3 regions of the Klebsiella sp. HN106 genome follow, and region 3 is predicted to be linked to each of the others. Evidence: predicted binding sites of a transcription regulator. Region 3 holds the regulator's gene; each other region holds the start of a gene.

Region 1 (3,956 bases), on a different contig from region 3:
ATCCAGACAATAGCGCAGAATGTTGTCTAACAGAATCATTGGCTTGCGACGGCGCGGCGCTTCCGGCGGCAGATTCACAAAACGCGGCACCTTGTCTGATGGAATCTCGAGAAGCGCGTAATTGATGCTATCCCCGCGAATAATCTCGACGGCCAGATAGGTGTAATCATCCTTCAGAAACTGAACCAGATCCGTTTCGCGGTTAATCAGGATCGGCGTAATGTGCTGACGAAGATACAGCTTGAAGTAGTTGCGCAGCCAGGACTGCTGGTTGACGGAGAGCTGGCGTTCGTTAATCAGGAAAATCTGGTTACGCGCCATCTCCAGCAGCAGCTCATTGTATAAACCGTCAAACTCCTGATCGGCCTTGAGCACGCGAGCCTGGATTTTTCCCAGCAGATGGCGAGAGTGTGCGGTACTGCCTTGTTCTTCGCTAATGATGATGCGGCGCTTCAGTTCGGCAAAGCGCACCTTGTAAAATTCATCGAGGTTGTTGGAGTAAATCCCCAAAAAACGCATGCGCTCGATCAGCGGATTGCTTTTGTCCGCCGCTTCCTGAAGTACGCGCTCGTTGAAGGATAACCAGCTGAGTTCTTTTTCGATGTATAGCTTTTCCTGGCCCATTACAGCTCACACTCCGTTTTACTCACAGGACATAGACTATTATGACGAAATTTTCCGCATAGCGATTCACTCTGTCACAACAATATGACAGTAAGAAGAATTATTTCTCCAATATATTTGATTGTTAAACGATTTTAATCAAAAAAAAGCCCCGCGTGGATAAAACGCAGGGCGGGAGGTTACTCTTCGGCAGCGTAGCCTTGCGGCGGTAGCTTCACTTCATCAAGCCAGGCTTCGTTGCCCTCCGCGCGCAGGCGGCCGTCGACAAACCAGCTAATAGCCAGGGGATAGATATCGTGTTCCTGCGCCTGTACGCGGGCGGTAATGTCGTCTTCGGTATCTTCAGCGAAAACCGGCACCTTTGCCTGCAATACCACCGGACCGCCATCCAGCTCATCGGTCACGAAATGCACCGACGTCCCGTGCTCCTCATCGCCATTTTCCAGAGCCTGGCGATGGGTATGCAGCCCCGGATATTTTGGCAGCAGGGAAGGGTGGATATTCAGCATCCGCCCCTGATAGTGGGCGACAAAAGCCGGACTAAGAATACGCATATAGCCGGCCAGTACCACCAGATCCGGCGCATAGGCGTCGATCTCGTGCATCAGCTCGCGATCGAAGGCTTCCCGGTTGGCAAACTGGCTGGCGGCGAGAGCGTGAGCCGGAATATTCGCCGCGCGCGCGCGCTCAAGGCCGAACGCGTCGGCCTTGTTGCTGAAGACTGCACGCAGGGTGCCGTTGATTTTTTTCCGGGCGCAGGCGTCGATAATCGCCTGCAGGTTGCTACCGTTGCCGGAAATCAGCACCACGATGTTTTTCATTCAATGACCACACGCTGTTCGGAATCAGAGGCTTTGATATACCCTATTTTCCACGCGTTTTCACCTTTGTCGTTCAGGAAGGCAATCGCCTTATCCGCCGCGTCTGCCGGCAGCGCGATTACCATGCCGACGCCGCAGTTAAAGGTGCGATACATTTCGTGGCTGCTGACGTTACCCGCGGTTTGCAGCCAGTTGAACACTTCCGGCCACTGCCAGGAAGATTCATCAATGACCGCCTGGGTGTTGTCCGGCAGGACGCGCGGGATATTTTCCCAGAAGCCGCCGCCGGTCAGGTGGGCGATAGCGTGCACGTCTACGTTGGCAATCAGGTCGAGCACGGACTTCACATAAATTCGGGTCGGGGCCAGCAGGTGGTCAGCCAGCGGTTTGCCGTTGAGATCGGTGGTTTGCGGGTCAACGCCGCTGACTTCGATAATTTTGCGTACCAGAGAGTAGCCGTTAGAGTGCGGTCCGCTGGAGGCCAGCGCCACCAGCACATCGCCATCGGCTACTTTGCTGCCGTCGATAATTTCTGACTTTTCTACCACGCCGACGCAGAAACCAGCCACGTCATAATCTTCTCCGTGATACATGCCCGGCATTTCCGCCGTCTCGCCGCCCACCAGCGCGCAGCCTGACTGCAGACAACCTTCGGCAATGCCGCTGATTACGCTAGCCGCAGTATCAACATCCAGTTTGCCGGTCGCGTAGTAATCAAGGAAGAACAGCGGCTCGGCGCCCTGAACCACGAGGTCGTTTACGCACATGGCGACCAGGTCGATACCGATAGTGTCGTGGCGCTTCAGGTCCATCGCCAGACGCAGCTTGGTGCCGACGCCGTCGGTGCCGGAGACCAGAACCGGCTCGCGATACTTCTGCGGCAGCGCGCACAGCGCGCCGAATCCGCCCAGTCCACCCATCACTTCCGGGCGGCGAGTTTTCTTCACCACGCCCTTAATACGGTCGACGAGAGCGTTGCCTGCATCAATATCCACGCCGGCATCTTTATAGCTGAGAGAGGTTTTATCGGTCACTGCGAAGTCTCCACGCGTTTGCGGTAGCAATAAAAAACGGCGCAATTCTAACAGGGAAAGCAAACGTTTGCGAGCCTGCTTTGCAGTCGATGTAAAACGGCCGATAAGTGCGCAAATTTGATACCGTTCACGAAAATGAAACCGGGTACATTCTTCTGCTTGCCAGCGTTCTCAGGAATAATCATCATGCCACTGAAACCGGTTTCTTTCCTGCTGCTACGCGAGATAAACCGAGAATTTGATGGATTCTGGAGGAAAGCTGAGGATGAAAATTGCCGCATTCGATATCGGTGGCACGGCGTTAAAAATGGGGGTAATGACGCGCGAAGGCGAGCTGCTGGATAAAGGAAAGCAGACCCTTATCGACAGCGATGGCGACCAGATCCTGCAGGCGATGCTGACGTGGATCGCCGCTCACCCGGAATGTAAAGGAGTGGCGATCAGCGCTCCCGGCTACGTTAATCCGCACACCGGCTTTATCGAAATGGGCGGCGCCATCCGTAAGTTCGATAACTTCGCTATCAAGGCCTGGCTTGAGCAGCAGGTGGGATTGCCCGTCGCCATTGAAAATGATGCTAACTGCGTGCTGCTGGCCGAGCGCTGGCGGGGTAAAGCCGCCGACATGAGCAACTTCCTGGTCCTGACCATCGGCACCGGCATCGGCGGGGCGATTTTCTGTAATAACCAGTTGGTCCACGGCGCACGTTTCCGCGCCGGCGAATTCGGTTATATGCAAACCGCGCGTCCGGGCACCCGTGATGTGCGGCGCTATTCGATGAACGAAAACTGCACGCTGCGCGTGCTGCGCCATCGCTACGCTGAGCATCTCGGCAAAGCGCTGGATGACGTCACCGGCGAAGAGATTTTTGACCGCTACGATGCGGGCGACGCGACCTGTCGACGGCTGGTCGCTGAATTCTTTAACGGCCTGGGTACCGGGCTTTACAACCTCGTTAACTTATTCGATCCGCAAACGATTTTGATCGGCGGTGGAATTGTGGAACGACCGGGATTTCTGGCGCTGCTGCGCGAGCATCTGGCCTGGTTTGGCATTGCGGAGTATCTCGACACCGTCAGCCACGGCAACGATGCCGGGCTGGTAGGCGCGGTTTACCATTTCAATCAGCAACACCGGTCGCAGAGCGGCGACTGCGCATAGGGAGAGAACATGTCTGGATTTAAAGAAGGTTTTCTGTGGGGCGGTGCGGTAGCGGCGCATCAGCTGGAAGGCGGCTGGAAAGAGGGCGGTAAAGGGGTGAGCGTCGCCGACGTCATGACCGCAGGCGCACACGGCGTACCGCGCGAAATCACGGATGGCGTCCTGCCAGGGAAAAACTATCCCAACCACGAGGCGATTGATTTCTACCATCGTTATAAAGACGACGTTCAGCTGTTTGCCGAAATGGGCTTCAAGTGTTTCCGCACCTCCATTGCCTGGACGAGGATCTTCCCGCAGGGCGATGAGCAAGAACCTAAC
Region 2 (3,956 bases), on a different contig from region 3:
GATTAACCACCGCCGGATTGTTGGCCGAGCGGCTTGGCGTGTCAGAGCGCACTATTTACCGCGACATTCGCGATCTCTCGCTTTCCGGGGTTCCGGTTGAGGGAGAGGCCGGAAGCGGCTATCGGCTGCTGGCGGGCTATGATCTACCGCCGTTAATGCTGACAACCCAGGAATCGGAAGCGCTGATAGCCGCTATTCGGCTACTGCAAACCTGGGGCGGCGCGTCGCTGTCCCGGGCGCTGGAATCGGCGCAGGAAAAGGTGCTGGCGATATTGCCCGCGGAGAGCCGACGTAAGGCCGAGCAGTCGCGGCTGTTCGCACCGGACTTTGGTTCCCAGGGCTATAGCAAAGATCAGTTTGATTTGGTGCATCGGGCGGTCTCCGCTCAGCAGGCGCTCGCGCTGCGCTATCGTGATGAAGCGGGAAATCAGTCGCAGCGAGAAGTGCTGCCGCTGGGGCTTTTTTTCTGGGGCGAGCGCTGGCTGCTGGTGACCTGGTGCGAGCTGCGTGAGGATTATCGCTGTTTCCGTCTCGACCGCTGTCTGGAGATTTCCGCCACCGGGCGTCATTTCAGCGAACGAGCCGATCGTTCATTGAGTGATTTCTTGCGTAAGGTGAGGTGCGAAGAGCGTTAGCTTTAATTATCCCCGGCGCATTTGCCGGGGATAATCGAGCCGATTAGAAGTTGTAACCGACCACGAAATAACCACCCCAGCCGGTAGAGCGGACGTTAAAGTCGCCGTCGCCGAAGTTCAGTTTCGCGTCATCCGCCCACTGGCCGCCGTTGTGGAAATAACGCGCCACGACGGAGTAGTGCCAGTGATCGTAGTTCAGCGCCAGGATATGGCTGGAAGCGATGGAGTTGCTGGTGCGTGAATGCTTACCGTTCAAATCATAAGAGTTGTCATCGCCCAGATCGGAGCCCCAGTCAAAGTTGGTGAAGCCGATATAGCTCAGTGAACCGCCCCACAGATCGGTCAGGGGCACAAAGTATTTCACTTTGAAACGGTAACCGTCCCATTCGTTCTCGTTAGATGCGCCATAGTTTTGCCACTGATATTTTGCATAGACGTTCAGGGAGAGGCTCATCGGCAGGCCGGTATCGATATCGGTACCCAGACCCATATACCAGGTGCTCTGACGACCGGATTTGTTGCGGCCCATGTCGTAGATATAGTTGTTGGCGAAATACCACTCTTTGAACGGGCCGAAGCTGAGGTCGGTACCGGTCAGTTTATCGATAGAGAAGCGCGGCTCAATTTCCATAAACAGCGGAGAACCGTGGTTCCAGATACCTTTCGCGTCGGTGTTGCCGCCGAAGAATACCGGCGCATCCATATAGCCATAGAAATCAAACCAGTCTTTCTTAGCGAACGCTTCATATTCCAGATAAGTATCGTTACGAATCTGCGGCCCAAAACGAGTGTGGTAGCTGCCCACCACGTTCACACTCTGGTGCCACCAATCAGACAGATATTGCGGTTTGTCGTTTTCTGCCGCGCTGGCAGAGAAAGATGCGGAGAGCGCCAGAGCTGCGCCAGCTGCCAGTAATGTTTTTTTCATAATGATGCCACTGTTTAAATTAAGCCTGAAGGCGTTAAAAGAATCGCCGTAGCGTTTCTAAATATTTCGTATTTCTGTGGCGTCTATTATAGGAATCATTGCTCACAAAAATATGTGTTGTTTCACATAACGAAGACATAGGTAATCGATTGCGTTCACGATTTTATGCATTTCTTGACGAAATGCCACCGAAATTCATAATTCCTGTCAATTTTTAGTGAACCGATCGGGAAATCTGTAAGTGGATTTGCACAGCGGAAAAAAAGCCGGATGTTGAACGCATCCGGCAGACGGCATTACTGCATACTGGCGGGCTGAATATCGTGGATGCGAACGAAGCCAACCTGCTCTGGCGTCACGCCATTCAGGCGCAGCGGAATGTCGACATCGCTCGGCGCCAGGACGCTTGCCGGAGCGCTAATGAGCTGATTTTGTACATTAACCTCCTGGTAGCTATCGGTTGTGCCGCTGATCTGCCCGGAGGCGACCGTCGCGCTAAAGGCCGGCAGCGGATCGTTTGATTCCCCCTGAATGCGCAGGGTGAGGCGGGTACCGTCGCCATCCGGGGCGATATTGAGCAGCGACATGCGCAGGGTACCAATCTGGCTTTTCAGGCGAGCTGGCGTTTTCGCCTCCGGCAGCAGGTATACGCCGCTGTTAGATTTCGCGTTCAGAACGTTTTGCTGAGTAATTTTTACCGTTTGCTGATTGAGCTGGGTCATCTCTTTGCTCAGAGTGCTCACGCTCTGGTTCATCTGGCGAATTTCGCTTTGCTGCGCGCAGGCGCTAAGGGTGAAAATGCTACCCACAATGGCCAGCTTTAAATAACGTCTTGTCATAGTCGAGATTCCGTTAACAGAGGATGCTTAATGGTAGATCGTTCGGCTAAACGCACTATAGATCCTTTGTCTCAAAAGCTCTTTCTTTGTTGTCGGGTCACTTCGCGGTAAACTACCTGTTAGTTTAACTACTTGTCAGGACGCGCTATGCATTGCCCTTTCTGTTTCGCCGTAGATACCAAGGTTATCGACTCACGTCTGGTGGGCGAAGGCTCTTCCGTGCGTCGTCGCCGCCAGTGTCTGGTCTGCAACGAACGCTTTACGACGTTTGAAGTGGCGGAGCTGGTGATGCCGCGAGTCGTAAAAAGCAACGACGTGCGCGAGCCTTTTAATGAGGACAAACTGCGCAGCGGCATGCTTAAAGCACTGGAAAAGCGTCCGGTCAGCTCAGATGACGTCGAAATGGCGCTTAACCACATTAAAACCCACCTGCGCGGAACCGGCGAACGTGAAGTGCCGAGCAAAATGATCGGCAATCTGGTGATGGAACAGCTGAAAAAGCTCGATAAAGTGGCCTATATCCGCTTCGCTTCCGTCTATCGCAGTTTCGAAGATATCAAAGAGTTTGGCGAAGAGATCGCCCGCTTACAGGACTGATCCATGCAGGACGAAATATACATGGCGCGAGCGCTGAAGCTGGCTGCGCGCGGACGCTTCACGACTCACCCAAATCCGAATGTCGGCTGCGTGATTGTCAAAGATGGCGAGATCGTCGGCGAAGGTTTTCACTATCGCGCCGGTGAACCGCACGCGGAGGTGCATGCGCTGCGCATGGCGGGCGAAAAAGCCCAGGGCGCGACGGCGTACGTGACGCTGGAACCCTGCAGCCATCACGGGCGTACGCCGCCGTGCTGCGAAGCGCTAATTGCCGCAGGGGTAACCCGCGTCGTTGCCGCAATGCAGGACCCCAATCCCCAGGTCGCGGGGCGCGGTCTGTACCGCTTGCAGCAGGAGGGCGTTGACGTCAGCCACGGGCTGATGATGAATGAAGCCGAAGCGCTGAATAAAGGTTTTCTCAAGCGCATGCGCACCGGCTTCCCGTGGATCCAGCTAAAAATGGGCGCATCGCTGGACGGCCGCACGGCGATGGCCAGCGGAGAGAGCCAGTGGATCACCTCACCGCAGGCGCGGCGTGATGTCCAGCGCCTGCGCGCGCAAAGCCACGCTATTCTGACCAGCAGCGCGACGGTGCTGGCGGACGATCCGGCGCTGACCGTACGCTGGGACGAGCTCAACGCTGAAACCCAGGCGCTGTACCCGCAGGAAAATCTGCGCCAGCCTTTACGCATCGTTATTGATAGCCACAATCGCGTCACGCCGCAGCACCGTATCGTGCAGCAGGCGGGCGAAACGCTGTTTGCCCGCACCCGTGAAGATGAACGGCAGTGGCCGGAGAGCGTACGTACTCTGCTGGTGCCGGAGCATAACGGTCGGCTGGATCTGGTTTTATTGATGATGCAGCTGGGCAAACAGCAAATTAACTCGATCTGGGTGGAGGCCGGGCCAACGCTTGCCGGCGCGCTGTTGCAAGCCGGGCTGGTGGATGAGCTTATC
Region 3 (3,956 bases):
GCCGGCAGGTACATATCGGTGGCCAGAAAGCCCAGAACGCTGAGTCCGGCCAGCCAGACTAAAAATCCTTTCCCAGGTTGTTGCATATCATTCTCTTTTTAGTGATGCAGGTACGATGGCGCAGAGTGTAGGGAGTGCATTCAGGCTTGTGAAACGCTAATATTTGTCAGGTGAATTCAAAAATTTTGCAGGCAGAAAATGTGGTCTGAATACTCGCTTGAAGTTGTCGATGCTGTCGCCCGCAACGGCAGCTTTAGCGCCGCTGCGCAGGAATTGCACCGCGTCCCTTCGGCCGTCAGCTATACCGTGCGTCAGCTGGAAGAGTGGCTGGCGGTGCCGCTATTTGAACGCCGCCATCGGGATGTCGAGCTAACCCCTGCCGGCGTTTGGTTTTTGCAGGAAGGGCGATCTGTTATCAAAAAAATGCAGATCACCCGCCAGCAGTGTCAGCAGATAGCCAACGGCTGGCGCGGACAGCTCTCTATCGCGGTGGATAATATCGTTAAGCCAACGCGTATGCGGCAGATGATCGTTGATTTCTATCGTCACTTTGATGACGTTGAGCTGATTGTTTTTCAGGAGGTGTTCAACGGCGTCTGGGATGCGCTGGCCGACGGTCGCGTGGAGCTGGCGATCGGCGCAACGCGCTCAATTCCGGTCGGGGGCCGCTACGCCTTTCGTGATATGGGAATGCTGAGCTGGGACTGCGTCGTCGCAAGCCACCATCCGCTGGCCAAAATGACGGGACCTTTAAGCGATGACGTCCTGCGCAACTGGCCATCGCTGGTCAGAGAGGATACTTCACGCTCGCTGCCGAAGCGGACCACCTGGCTGCTCGATAACCAGAAGAGGGTGGTTGTGCCGGACTGGGATGCCTCTGAAACCTGTCTCTCCGCGGGGCTGTGCGTCGGGATGGTGCCCGGGCATTTAGCAAAGCCGTGGCTCGATAGCGGTGAATGGACGGCGCTGGAGCTGGAGAACCCATTCCCGGATGCTGCCTGCTGTCTGACGTGGCAGCAAAGCGATGCCTCTCCGGCCCTGTTATGGCTGCTGGATTATCTTGGCGATAGCGAAACGCTGAATCGGGAGTGGCTGCGGGCGCCGGAATAACCGACGCCGCAGGAAAGGTTAACGGCGGTAATCGACAAACGGGCCGTCGGCCACAGAGCGGCGCTCGACCAGACGCGGATGGACTTCAATCGACTGCGAGACTTCGCGCTTATTGACGATGCGATCCAGCAGCATATTAAAGGCCGCTTCGCCCAGAGAGTCTTTAGGCTGATGGATGGTGGTCAGCGCCGGGCTGAAGTAGCGGGCGTTGCGCACGTTATCATAACCGATCAGCGAAATATCCTGCGGCACGCGCAGCCCCATTTCATCCGCCGCGCAGATGGCGCCCATGGCCATAATATCGCCGCCGCAGAAAATAGCCGTCGGGCGAGGATGCTGGTTGAGAATTTGCTGCATGGCGCGATAGCCGGACTCCGGTTCAAAATCGCCCTGGACAATCCAGTTTTCCGGAACGCCGATCTGCGCTTCTTCCATGGCTTTCATAAAGCCTGCCAGCCGGCCCGCACCGGTGTTACGCTCCAGTGGGCCTGGGATCACGCCGATATCGCGGTGGCCGCGTTCAACCAGGTAGCGTCCGGCAATATAGCCGCCTTCGAAGGCGTTATCGACGACCGAATCAGTAAAGTCGGCTTTTGCCTCGCCCCAGTCCATGACCACCATCGGGATGTGGCGATACTCTTCCAGCATGCTTAAAACTGATTCCGGATACTCGGAGCACATCACCAGCAGGCCATCAACGCGCTTCTGCGCCATCATTGACAGATAGGCGCGCTGTTTCTCCGGGTCGTTCCAGGCGTTGCCGAGGATAAGGGTATAGCCCTTCTGGAAGCAGTTTTTCTCGACTGCTTCGATAATCTCGGCGAAATAAGCCGCTTCGCTGCTGGTCGCCAGCAGACCAATAGACTTGGTGTGATTGACCTTCAGGCTGCGAGCAACGGCGCTGGGGGAGTAATGCAGCTCCTTAATGGCCGCCCATACCGCATTGCGCGTCTCTTCCGCTACGAATCGGGTTTTGTTAATTACATGTGATACTGTTGTAGTGGAAACGTTTGCGCGTTTCGCTACATCTTTAATAGTTGCCATTACTTCTCACTCCAGACCTTGACCTGATCGTCTGTTTATCGGTACGTAAACGATTGCCTGTACACACCCTGGCGCCAAAATGGATCATGGCATCACGTCGGGAAAACGACACAGAACGACAGGAAGGGGTCAATGGCCGATACGCTTTCAAATTAGCGTGGGATTTTGTCCGATCTTGGGGCAAAGGGGAAGAGCAAAAATGTGCATCACTCTAAATCTCGGAAGATTTTTACGCTATTCTGTGTAAAAATGAGCAAGCTCACTTTTCATGTGGGGATAATCAGGGGGAAAAATTGATGGATACAAATTTAAAGTTTTCGCTGACGACAACGATTATTGTTCTGGGTTTGATTGTTGCCGCAGGTTTGACTGCAGTACTGCACTAATTCTTTACTGAGAGGGAGGGGCCGCTCTCCCTTTACCCCCCCGCCTATTATTATCAATTTCGCAAAAATCTTTTGCCATTTCGTTTACTTTTGTTTTTCTGTGATTGATGTCATGCTTTTGACTTCTGAATAAGATGCCGTCGCTGAAGGCGGCCTGATGGAGTTCCTGCATGAAAATCAACTTTCCCCTGCTCGCACTGGCGATCGGCGCCTTTGGTATCGGCACGACCGAGTTCTCCCCGATGGGACTATTACCGGTTATTGCTAAAGGCGTGGATGTGTCCATTCCGGCGGCGGGAATGCTCATTAGCGCTTATGCCATCGGCGTGATGGTCGGTGCGCCGTTAATGACCCTGCTGCTCTCCCACCGCGCGCGCAGAAATGCGCTAATCTTTCTGATGGCCATTTTTACCCTCGGTAATGTGCTCTCTTCAATTGCCCCGGATTACACTACGCTGCTGCTGTCGCGCATTATTACCAGCCTCAACCACGGCGCCTTCTTCGGTCTCGGCTCGGTGGTGGCGGCGAGCGTGGTGCCTAAACATAAGCAGGCCAGCGCGGTAGCAACGATGTTTATGGGGCTGACGATCGCCAATATCGGCGGCGTTCCTGCGGCAACCTGGCTGGGCGAAACTATCGGCTGGCGAATGTCGTTTCTGGCAACGGCGGGGCTGGGCGTTGTAGCGATGATCGGCCTGTGGCTGTCGCTACCGAAGGGCAGCGCCGGCGAACGTCCGGACGTGAAGCAGGAACTTGCGGTGCTGATGCGTCCGCAGGTGCTGTCGGCGCTATTGACCACCGTGTTGGGCGCCGGGGCGATGTTCACGCTTTATACCTATATCTCCCCGGTTCTGCATACCATCACCCACGCTTCACCGCTGTTTGTGACCGCCATGCTGGTGCTGATTGGCGTCGGTTTCTCGCTGGGTAACTATCTCGGCGGTAAGTTTGCCGACCGTTCCGTTACCGCAACGCTGAAGGGCTTTCTTCTGCTGCTGATGGTCATTATGCTGGCGATCCCGCTGCTGGCTCAGTCGCAGGTGGGAGCGGCGATAAGTATGGTTGTCTGGGGGGCGGCGACGTTTGCGGTGGTACCGCCTTTGCAGATGCGCGTGATGCGCGTCGCTCATGAGGCGCCGGGGCTGTCTTCATCGGTTAATATCGGGGCCTTCAATCTTGGTAACGCGCTGGGCGCGGCGGCGGGCGGCGCGGTTATATCCGGCGGCCTGGGATATGCGTTCGTACCGGTGATGGGAGCGATTATCGCGGGCGTAGCGCTACTGCTGGTGCTGTTCAGCGGGCGGGCGCAACCGGAAGAGGCGTTTGCTAACCATTAAGTTCACGTGAAGTGAAATAATAACCGCAGAAGCAGCAATGCTTCTGCGGTTGGCTTTTATGCTGCCAGATTAGCGGCAA

The links. The regulator PurR, encoded in region 3, represses purine synthesis genes. The targets are predictions, from matches to a motif close to CANGCAAACGTTTGCNTG.
Region 1: a site for PurR is predicted at 2,536-2,553, ahead of purM (phosphoribosylformylglycinamidine cyclo-ligase). Genes of this name have one in related genera too.
Region 2: a site for PurR is predicted at 1,702-1,719, ahead of ACSIPU_RS10530 (nucleoside-specific channel-forming protein Tsx). Genes of this name have one in related genera too.

Annotation. Positions count from the first base shown of each region.
Region 1 covers NZ_JBLURD010000004.1:110,174-114,129, forward strand. The annotation lists gene ppk1 (polyphosphate kinase 1) at 1-624, opposite strand, end outside; gene purN (phosphoribosylglycinamide formyltransferase) at 804-1,445, opposite strand; gene purM (phosphoribosylformylglycinamidine cyclo-ligase) at 1,442-2,479, opposite strand; gene bglK (beta-glucoside kinase BglK) at 2,745-3,638, shown strand; gene ACSIPU_RS13170 (6-phospho-beta-glucosidase) at 3,648-3,956, shown strand, end outside.
Region 2 covers NZ_JBLURD010000002.1:839,941-843,896, reverse strand. The annotation lists gene ACSIPU_RS10535 (helix-turn-helix transcriptional regulator) at 1-635, shown strand, start outside; gene ACSIPU_RS10530 (nucleoside-specific channel-forming protein Tsx) at 679-1,563, opposite strand; gene ACSIPU_RS10525 (DUF3251 domain-containing protein) at 1,860-2,402, opposite strand; gene nrdR (transcriptional regulator NrdR) at 2,550-2,999, shown strand; gene ribD (bifunctional diaminohydroxyphosphoribosylaminopyrimidine deaminase/5-amino-6-(5-phosphoribosylamino)uracil reductase RibD) at 3,003-3,956, shown strand, end outside.
Region 3 covers NZ_JBLURD010000001.1:687,831-691,786, reverse strand. The annotation lists gene punC (purine nucleoside transporter PunC) at 1-86, opposite strand, end outside; gene punR (DNA-binding transcriptional activator PunR) at 199-1,110, shown strand; gene purR (HTH-type transcriptional repressor PurR) at 1,129-2,154, opposite strand; gene ACSIPU_RS03255 (cytochrome bd-I oxidase subunit CydH) at 2,451-2,540, shown strand; gene ACSIPU_RS03250 (MFS transporter) at 2,711-3,877, shown strand; gene sodB (superoxide dismutase [Fe]) at 3,934-3,956, opposite strand, start outside.